Regions from separate parts of the Geodermatophilus sp. SYSU D00700 genome, predicted to be linked through region 1. Evidence: riboswitches for the same ligand, from Rfam matches in the RefSeq annotation. Region 1 holds a riboswitch; the other holds the start of a gene.
The links. A riboswitch is a leader RNA that binds a small molecule or an ion and turns the genes downstream of it on or off. The one in region 1 is predicted to bind S-adenosylmethionine.

Region 1 (4,403 bases):
GCTGGCGTTCTGGCTGTCCACGATCACCGACGCGCCCCTGGCCGCGGTCGGCGGCGCGGTGTTCACCACGATCGTCTTCTCGATCCTCGACCAGGTCGAGCAGCTCGGCGCGATCCGTGACTGGTTCCCCACCGCGGAGTCCTTCGCCTGGACCGACCTGCTGCAGACGCCGGTCGACTCCTCGGACCTGTTCCGCGGGGTGGTCCAGTCGCTGGTCTACGTCGCCGTCTTCACCGCGCTGGCGTTCCGCCACTTCTCCCGCCGCGACGTCACGAGCTGATCGAGCTCCGGACCGCCTGGGCCCAGCCGACGCCCATCGCGCCGTCGGTCACCGACACGTTGGGGACGGCGTCCATCAGCCCGGCCATGCCCTCGACCTCGGCGCCGTTCGCGGTGATCCACAGCCGGCCGACGGCGGGCGCCATGTCCAGGTCGCTGGCGCTGTCCCCGATGGCGACGGCGTCGGCGGGGTCCAGGCCGCGCCGCTCGAGGTCCCAGGCGATGGCCGCGCCCTTGGAGATGCCGCGCGGCATGAGGTGGTAGACCCGCGCCAGCTGCCCCTCCGGCGCCAGGCTCAGCCGCGCCGACGCCGGGATGGCGCCGTTGTCGTTGAGGGTCAGCCAGCCCAGCCCGCGCTCGGCCAGCCAGGCGTCGACGGCGAGGAGGTCGACGTAGCCGCGCAGCAGCGCGTCGCCCTCGTGCGTGACGTGCCAGGGCGCGTGCCACTCCAGCCGGCCGGGGTGGGCGGCGCACAGCGCCTCGACGACGCCGAGCTCGGCCATCACGTCCATCGGCGTGCGACCGGCGTACTCGGGGGGCAGCTCGCCGGTGAGGTGGTGGCGCTCGCGCCCGCCCCGCCAGGTCACCAGCGACCCCAGCTCGGCGATCGCGCCGTCGGCGGCGAATATCCGCCCGGCCTCGGTGACCTGGTCGGCGGTCCGCCCGCTGACGATCACCAGCGCGACCCCGGCGGTGTGCAGCTCCAGCAGCGCGGCCGCGGGCTCCGCGGTGGGCGACCCGCCGGCGTCGTGCCAGAACGACCCCCGAGGGCCGACCATGGTGCCGTCGAGGTCGGTGTAGACGATGCGCGCTGCGGCCGGGGACATGGCGCACATCCTCACCTGCGGCCCCGCTCGGTCCGGACGCGCCCGGCAGGTGTCCACCGCGAACGTCTCCAGCCGGCGGCGGACCTCCTGGTCCGGCGTGACCACCACCCGCCGGGGCGCGGCCTCCCGAGGGCGACCACCAGCTCCACCAGCCCGGTGCGGTGGCTCTCCCCGAGCGCGTGGACGTCGCACCGCGAGGGCCGCCTCCGCAGCACCACCTCGACGGCGGGACCGTCGTGCAGCGTGGGCAGCGCTCCCGCGGCGCTGACCGCGTAGACGGTGTTCGAGGCAGCGGGAGGAGGAGAAGGCCGGGCGTCCTCGCCGGCGCAGCCCGTCACGGCGAGGAGGAGCGCGAGGGCCGGCCCCGGCCAGGGGCGGCGTGCCCGACCGGTGTGCACGGCCTCCTCGCAGGTCGGGCGGGAGCCCGCATCCCGCGCCCGCGCCCGCGGCCGTGTCGAGGCCCGAGCCCGCCGTGCCGACCCCGGGTCGCCGACGCCGGGTGGGTAGAGTCGCCGGCGTTCCACTCATCCAGAGGGGCAGAGGGACACGGCCCGGCGAAGCCCCGGCAACCCGCCGCGCGAGCGGCGAGAGGTGCCAATTCCGTCCCGCGCGGCTCGACGGCCCGCCGCGGGGAAGATGAGGAGGTAGTCGTCGCATGACCCTGACCGCTCCCGGATCCGCCCAGGCCGACGTGCACGCCCGTGGCCCGGTCCCGCCCAGTCCCGCCCGCGGCCTCGTCTGTCGCAACTGCGGCGCCACCTTCGGCCTGATCGCCGAGCACGCCTGTGCCGAGTGCTTCGGCCCGCTCGAGGTCGACTACGACCCCGAGGCCCTCCGGTCGGTGACCCGCGAGCAGATCGAGGCCGGCCCGCAGAACATCTGGCGCTACGCCGCGCTGCTGCCGGTGGGCCAGGACCCGGCCGACCGCGTCTCCCTCGACCCGGGCCTGACCCCGCTGGTGCGCGCCGACCGGCTCGCCGCCGAGCTCGGCGTCACCGGCGGGCTGTGGGTCAAGGACGACTCGGGCAACCCCACGCACTCGTTCAAGGACCGCGTGGTGTCGCTGGCCGCCACGGCCGCCCAGGGCCTCGGCTACCGGAAGATCGCCGCCGCCTCGACCGGCAACCTGGCCAACTCCGTGGCCGCGCACGCCGCCCGCGCGGGCATCCCGTCGTTCGTCTTCATCCCGGCCGACCTCGAGCCGGGCAAGGTCGTGCAGTCGGCGGTCTACGGGCAGACGCTGGTCGCCGTCGACGGCTCCTACGACGACGTCAACCGGCTGACCAGCGAGCTCGCCGAGACCGACGAGTTCGAGGACACCGCCTTCGTCAACCAGAACGTGCGGCCCTACTACGCCGAGGGCTCCAAGACGATGGGCTACGAGATCGCCGAGCAGCTGGGCTGGCGGATCCCGGCCCAGGTCGTGATCCCGATGGCCTCGGGCTCGCTGCTGACCAAGGTGGACAAGGCCTTCCGCGAGCTGGCCGCCGCCGGGATCGTCGAGGCCACCGAGTGGCGGGTGTTCGGCGCCCAGTCGGCCGGTTGCGACCCGATCGCCACCGCCTTCGACAACGGCTGGGACGTCGTCAAGCCGGTCAAGCCCACCGGCATCGCCAAGTCACTGAACATCGGCAACCCCGCCGACGGGCCCTACGCGCTCGACGCGATCCGGCGCACCGGCGGCGCGGTCGGCCGGGTCGGCGACGAGCAGATCGTCCAGGGCATCCGCGACCTCGCCCGCACCACCGGCGTCTTCGCCGAGACCGCCGGCGGCGTGACCGTGGCCGTGCTGCGGCAGCTGGTCGAGGACGGCCGGCTGGACCCGGCGCGGGAGACCGTCGTCCTCAACACCGGCGAGGGCCTCAAGACCCTCGACCCGCTCACGCCGGTGGTCGGCCCGACGCACCGGGTGGAGCCGTCGCTGCGGTCGGTCCGGTCGGCGGGCCTCATCGGCTGAGGCGTACGCTCGGGGCCGTCGATCCGGCGGGTGACATCCCCGCCCGGTCGTCCCCGAGTCGTGTGTGCGGCATCTCCCCACGACGGCGTCCCTGTTGTACCGTCTCGCGCGGTCGTCAGTTCCACGCACGTGTCCGACGGGCGGAAGAGCTGTACCCCGGTCCCCGGACCACGGGGAACCGTCCGCACGCACGCACCGTGGGAGCACACGTGGCACAGGGCACCGTGAAGTGGTTCAACGCCGAGAAGGGCTTCGGCTTCATCGCCGTCGACGGCGGCCAGGACGTCTTCGTCCACTACTCGGCCATCCAGATGGACGGCTACAAGAGCCTCGACGAGGGCCAGCGGGTCACCTTCGAGGTCGTCCAGGGCGAGAAGGGCCCGCAGGCCGACGGCGTCCGCGTCGCCTGACTCCTGGCACCGCGCCACGGCCCGGTCCCCCGCGCGGGGACCGGGCCGTCGCTGTTCCGGGAACAGCCGGCGCCCACCCCCCGTTCTTGCACTCGGCAGGGGCGAGTGCCAGACTTCGGGTTGGCACTCGACAGTGCCGAGTGCCAATCAGGTCGGAACGGTGAGGCACCGGAGCGCGGGCCGTAGGAGTGTCCGCGGCGCCGGTGTCGTCCGTCGCGGGCGCCGGTCCCGGCCGTGCAGCGATCCATGCATGGAGGACATCACCACATGGCCAAGATGATCGCCTTCGAGGAAGAGGCGCGCCGCGGCCTCGAGCGGGGCATGAACACCCTCGCCGACGCCGTCAAGGTGACGCTCGGCCCCAAGGGCCGCAACGTCGTCCTCGAGAAGAAGTGGGGCGCTCCCACCATCACCAACGACGGTGTGAGCATCGCCAAGGAGATCGAGCTCGAGGACCCCTGGGAGAAGATCGGCGCCGAGCTGGTCAAGGAGGTCGCGAAGAAGACCGACGACGTCGCGGGTGACGGCACCACCACCGCCACCGTGCTGGCCCAGGCGCTCGTCCGCGAGGGTCTGCGCAACGTCGCCGCCGGCGCCAACCCGATGGCCCTGAAGAAGGGCATCGAGAAGGCCGTCGCCTCGGTCACCGAGCATCTGCTCTCCAGCGCCAAGGACGTCGAGACCAAGGAGCAGATCGCCGCCACCGCGTCGATCTCCGCCGCCGACACCGCCATCGGTGAGCTCATCGCCGAGGCGATGGACAAGGTCGGCAAGGAAGGCGTCATCACCGTCGAGGAGAGCAACACCTTCGGCCTCGAGCTCGAGCTCACCGAGGGCATGCGCTTCGACAAGGGCTACATCTCGCCCTACTTCGTCACCGACGCCGAGCGCATGGAGGCCGTCCTCGACGACCCGTACGTGCTCGTCGTC
Region 2 (4,403 bases), on a different contig from region 1:
CCGCCCCCCCCCCCCCCCCCCCCCCCCCCCCCCCGCCCCCCCCCCCCCCCCCCCCCCCCCCCCCCCCCCCCCCCCCCCCCCCCCCCCCCCCCCCCCCCCCCCCCCGGGGGAGGGGAAGCGGGACCTCAGGTGCCCAGCAGCTCGCGCACCAGCGCGCCGACGGCGTCGGCCTCGACGAGGAAGCCGTCGTGCCCGTACGGCGAGGACAGCACCCGCAGCGGCACCCCGAGCGCGTCGGCCACCCGCTGCTGCAGCCCCAGCGGGTAGAGCCGGTCGCTGTCGACCCCGGCCACGACGGCGCGGGCCGTCACGCGGGCCAGCGCCGCCTCCACGCCGCCGCGGCCGCGGCCGACGTCCCAGGTGTTCATCGCCTCGGTGAGCACCACGTAGCTGCCGGCGTCGAAGCGGCGGGCGAGCTTGTCGGCGTGGTGGTCGAGGTAGGAGGCGACGGCGAAGCGGCCGTCGTCCTGGACCGTGGCGCCGAACCGCTCCTCGAGCTCGAACGCGCTGCGGTAGGTGAGGTGCGCGATCCGCCGCGCGACACCGAGGCCCGCGACCGGTCCCGGACCCGGGAGGTGGTCACCGCCCGCCCACGCGGGGTCGGCGCGGATGGCGGCCTGCTGGGTGGTCTGGGTGCCCAGCTGGTCGGCGGTGACCGCGGCACCCGAGGCGAGGAAGAACAGCCCGGCCACCCGGTCGGGCAGCGCGACCGCCCACTCCAGCGCCCGCATGCCGCCCATCGACCCGCCGACGACGGCGGCCCACCGGCGGACGCCGAGCGCGTCGGCCAGCGCGGCCTCGACCAGCACCTGGTCAGCGACGGTCACCTCGGGGAACCGCGATCCCCACGGGCGGCCGTCGGGCGCCGTCGACGACGGCCCGGTGGTGCCCTGGCAGCCGCCGAGCACGTTGGCGCAGACGACGAAGAGCCGGTCGGTGTCCAGCGGCGCGCCCGGCCCGACCAGCGGCGCCCACCAGCCCGGCGTCGGGTGGCCGGGTCCGGCGGGGCCGGTGACGTGGCTGTCGCCGGTCAGCGCGTGCTCGACCAGCACCGCGTTGCCGCCGTCGGGCGCGAGCGTCCCCCACGTCTCGTAGGCGACCCGGACGCCGGGCAGCACCCCGCCGCGCTCCAGCCGGACCGGGCCGTCCAGGTCGAGGAACAGCCGGTCCCCGGTGGGGTCGCCGTCGCGCCACCCGCCGGTGTGCGGCGGGGTGAGGGACGCCGGGGCGTCCCTCACCCCCGTCACGTCAGGCCCCCTTGGCGCTGCGGAACCCGGCCTCGAGGTCGGCCAGGATGTCCTCGATGCCCTCCAGGCCGGCGGCCAGCCGCACCAGACCGGGCGTGACGCCGGTGGTCAGCTGCTCCTCCGCGGTCAGCTGCGAGTGCGTCGTGGACGCCGGGTGGATGACCAGGCTGCGCACGTCGCCGATGTTGGCGACGTGGCTGTGCAGCTCCAGGCCCTCGACGAACCGCCGGCCGGCCTCGATCCCGCCGCGGATCTCGAAGGCGAGCACCGCCCCGGCGCCCTTCGGGGCGTAGCGCTGGTGGGCGGCGTACCACGGCGAGGACGGCAGGCCGGCGTAGTGCACCGACTCCACCTCGTCGTGGGCCTCGAGGAACTCGGCCACCCGCTGGGCGTTGGCCACGTGCCGCTCCATCCGCAGCGACAGCGTCTCGATGCCCTGGACGACCAGCCAGGCGTTGAACGGGCTGATCGCCGGGCCGAGGTCGCGCAGCAGCTGCACCCGGGCCTTGAGCGCGTAGGCCGGGGCGCCGAGGTCGGCGTAGACGACGCCGTGGTAGGTCGGGTCCGGCGTGGTGAAGCCGGGGAACTTCCCGCTGGTCCAGTCGAAGCCGCCGCCGTCGACGATGAGCCCGGCGATCGCGGTGCCGTGGCCGCCGAGGTACTTGGTGGCCGAGTGGACGACGACGTCGGCGCCGTGCTCGAGCGGGCGCACCAGGTAGGGCGTGGCGATGGTGTTGTCGACGATCAGCGGCACGCCGTTGCGGTGGGCCACCTCGGCGACCGCGGCGATGTCGAGGACGTCGCCCTTGGGGTTGCCGATCGACTCGCCGTAGAACGCCTTGGTGTTCTCGCGGACGAGCGCCTGCCAGTTCTGCGGGTCGTCGGGGTCCTCCACGAAGGAGACCTCGACGCCGAGCTTGGGCAGCGAGTGGTGCAGCAGGTTGTACGTGCCGCCGTAGAGCGAGGCGGAGGCGACGACGTGGCTGCCGGCCTCGGCGACGTTGAGCAGTGCGAGGGTCTCCGCCGCCTGGCCGCTGGCCACCGCGAGCGCCGCGACCCCGCCCTCGAGGGAGGCCACGCGCTGCTCGAGCGCGTCCTGCGTGGGGTTCATGATCCGCGTGTAGATGTTGCCCAGCTCGGCCAGCGCGAACAGGTCCGCGGCGTGCTGGGTGTCGCGGAACTGGTAGCTGGTGGTGGCGTAGATGGGCAGCGCCCGGGCGCCCGTCGTGGGGTCGGGGCTGGTGCCGGCGTGGATCTGCCGGGTCTCGAAGCTCCAGCTCTTCGGGTCGGTCACGCGCCGTCTCCTCTCGCTCCGGAGGACCTGCGGCGCACAGGTGCTCCGTCCTTGCCGGGCAGCGGGCGCCGCACGGCCGGCTCTTCCCCTGGGAGCACCTCAGACGGAGGAAGAGGTTGCCGGGCAGCAAGCCAGGTGCTTCGCGCTGCCTCTCGTGAGCCTGCCCCGACGATAGCCCAGGTCAGCGGCGGTCGTTCCCGGGGTGCACGCGGGCGAGCGCGGCCCGGGCGTCGTCGTCGAGGCGCCGCACCAGCTCGGCGGCGGGGACGGCCTCGGCCAGGCGGTGCGCCTGCCCGGCCCACATGCTCTGCCCCCCGGGGTCGCCGGCCCGCCGGGCCGCCGCGCGCAGCGGCGAGGTCAGGTGGTGGACCTGGGGGTAGGCCGCCGGGGCGGCGGGGGAGTGCTCGGTGAGGAAGCGGTTGACCAGCCCGCGGGCGCGCCGGCCGCTGAAGGCGCGGGTCAGCGCCGTGCGCCCGGAGGTGGTGAGCGCCTCGCGGTGCGCCGGGGCGGTGCCCGCCTCGGGGCAGCGGAGGAACGCCGTGCCCAGTTGCGCGGCCTCCGCCCCGGCCACCAGGACCGCGGCGACGGCGGCGCCGTCGGGGATCCCGCCGGCGGCGACCAGCGGCAGGTCGACGGCCCGGGCGACGAGGCGGAGCAGCGGCAGCAGCCCGTACTCGCCCTCGCCGTCCCGGTCGGACGGTCCGCCCCGGTGCCCGCCGGCCTCGATGCCCTGCACGACCAGCGCGTCGGCGCCGCCGTCGCGGGCCGCGACCGCCTCCTCGGGGGTGGTGACGGTGACGAGCACGGTGGACCCGGCGGCGTGCAGCGCGGCGACCACGTCCGGGCGGGGCAGGCCGAAGGTGAACGAGACCACCGGCACCCGCTCCTCGGCGAGCAGGGCGACCTTGTCCTCCCAGGCGTCGTCGTCGGCCCGGGGCTCGCCCAGGTCGACGCCCCAGCGCCGGGCCTCGGGCCGGAGCCGCTCGGCGTAGCGGCGCACGGCGTCGGCGTCGGCCGGCGGTCCGGGCAGGAAGACGTTGACCGCGAACCGCTGCCCGGTCAGCGCCCGGACGGCGTGCACCTCCTCGCGCACCGCCGACGGCGTCCGGTACCCGGCAGCGAGGCAGCCCAGCCCGCCCCCTTCGGACACCGCAGCCGCGAGCGCGGGCGTGGAGGGCCCGCCGGCCATCGGTGCCTGCACGACCGGCCGGCGCAGTCCCAGGACCATGCCGCTCATCCTCCGCCCGTCCGGGTCAGCCGGGCGGGGAGACGGTCGTCGGTCCCGACCCGGGCGTCGTCGCCGGCCCGCGGGTGGTCGTCGGGACCGGCTCGGACGGCGTCTCCCCGGTCGTGCCGGCCGGGGGCTCCGTCGTCGGCGGGGCGGTCTCCTCCGGCGTGGTCGCCGGCGCCTCGCTGGTCGGGTCCGCGGTGGTGGGCGCCTCGGTGGTGGGGGCCTCGGTGGTGGGGGCCTCGGTGGCGGGCGGCGTGGTGCCGGCCGGCGCGGGGGCGGGCGTGGTCACCGTCGTGGTGCCCGCCGGGTCGGTGCCGGCCGGGGCGGGCCGCACGTAGAGGTAGAGCAGGCCCAGGCCGAGGAAGAGCAGGACCAGCACCACGGTCGAGGTGCGGGCCCGTCCGATGTGGCCGGGCGTGCGGCGCAGGACGGACAGGCCGAAGCGGCCGCGGGCGGCCGGGTCGCCGCCGGAGCCGGGTCCGCCGGTGGGCTCGGCGGGGCGGGGGGCGCCGGGGACGGTCACGGCTTCGCCGCCGGCGCGGGGCGAACGGGCAGGGCAGCCGGCTCGGGACTCGGCGTCAGCGTCAGCCCGGCGCGGGCGAAGGCCAGCACGATCCGCTCGCGCAGGTCG

Region 2: it holds a riboswitch for S-adenosylmethionine, as region 1 does, so the genes downstream of both, ACI79V_RS22115 (bifunctional o-acetylhomoserine/o-acetylserine sulfhydrylase) here and thrC (threonine synthase) in region 1, are expected to answer to the same signal.

What each region holds. Positions count from the first base shown of each region.
Region 1 is NZ_JBJGZA010000054.1:1,190-5,592, reverse strand. Features, by position in the region: gene ACI79V_RS22890 (ABC transporter permease) at 1-280, shown strand, start outside; gene ACI79V_RS22885 (HAD family hydrolase) at 270-1,106, opposite strand; SAM riboswitch class I at 1,628-1,749, shown strand; gene thrC (threonine synthase) at 1,762-3,063, shown strand; gene ACI79V_RS22875 (cold-shock protein) at 3,273-3,473, shown strand; gene groL (chaperonin GroEL) at 3,741-4,403, shown strand, end outside.
Region 2 is NZ_JBJGZA010000048.1:28,937-33,339, reverse strand. Features, by position in the region: gene metX (homoserine O-acetyltransferase MetX) at 126-1,247, opposite strand; gene ACI79V_RS22115 (bifunctional o-acetylhomoserine/o-acetylserine sulfhydrylase) at 1,249-2,541, opposite strand; SAM riboswitch class IV at 2,584-2,701, opposite strand; gene ACI79V_RS22110 (nitronate monooxygenase) at 2,723-3,769, opposite strand; gene ACI79V_RS22105 (hypothetical protein) at 3,795-4,295, opposite strand; gene ACI79V_RS22100 (mechanosensitive ion channel family protein) at 4,292-4,403, opposite strand, start outside.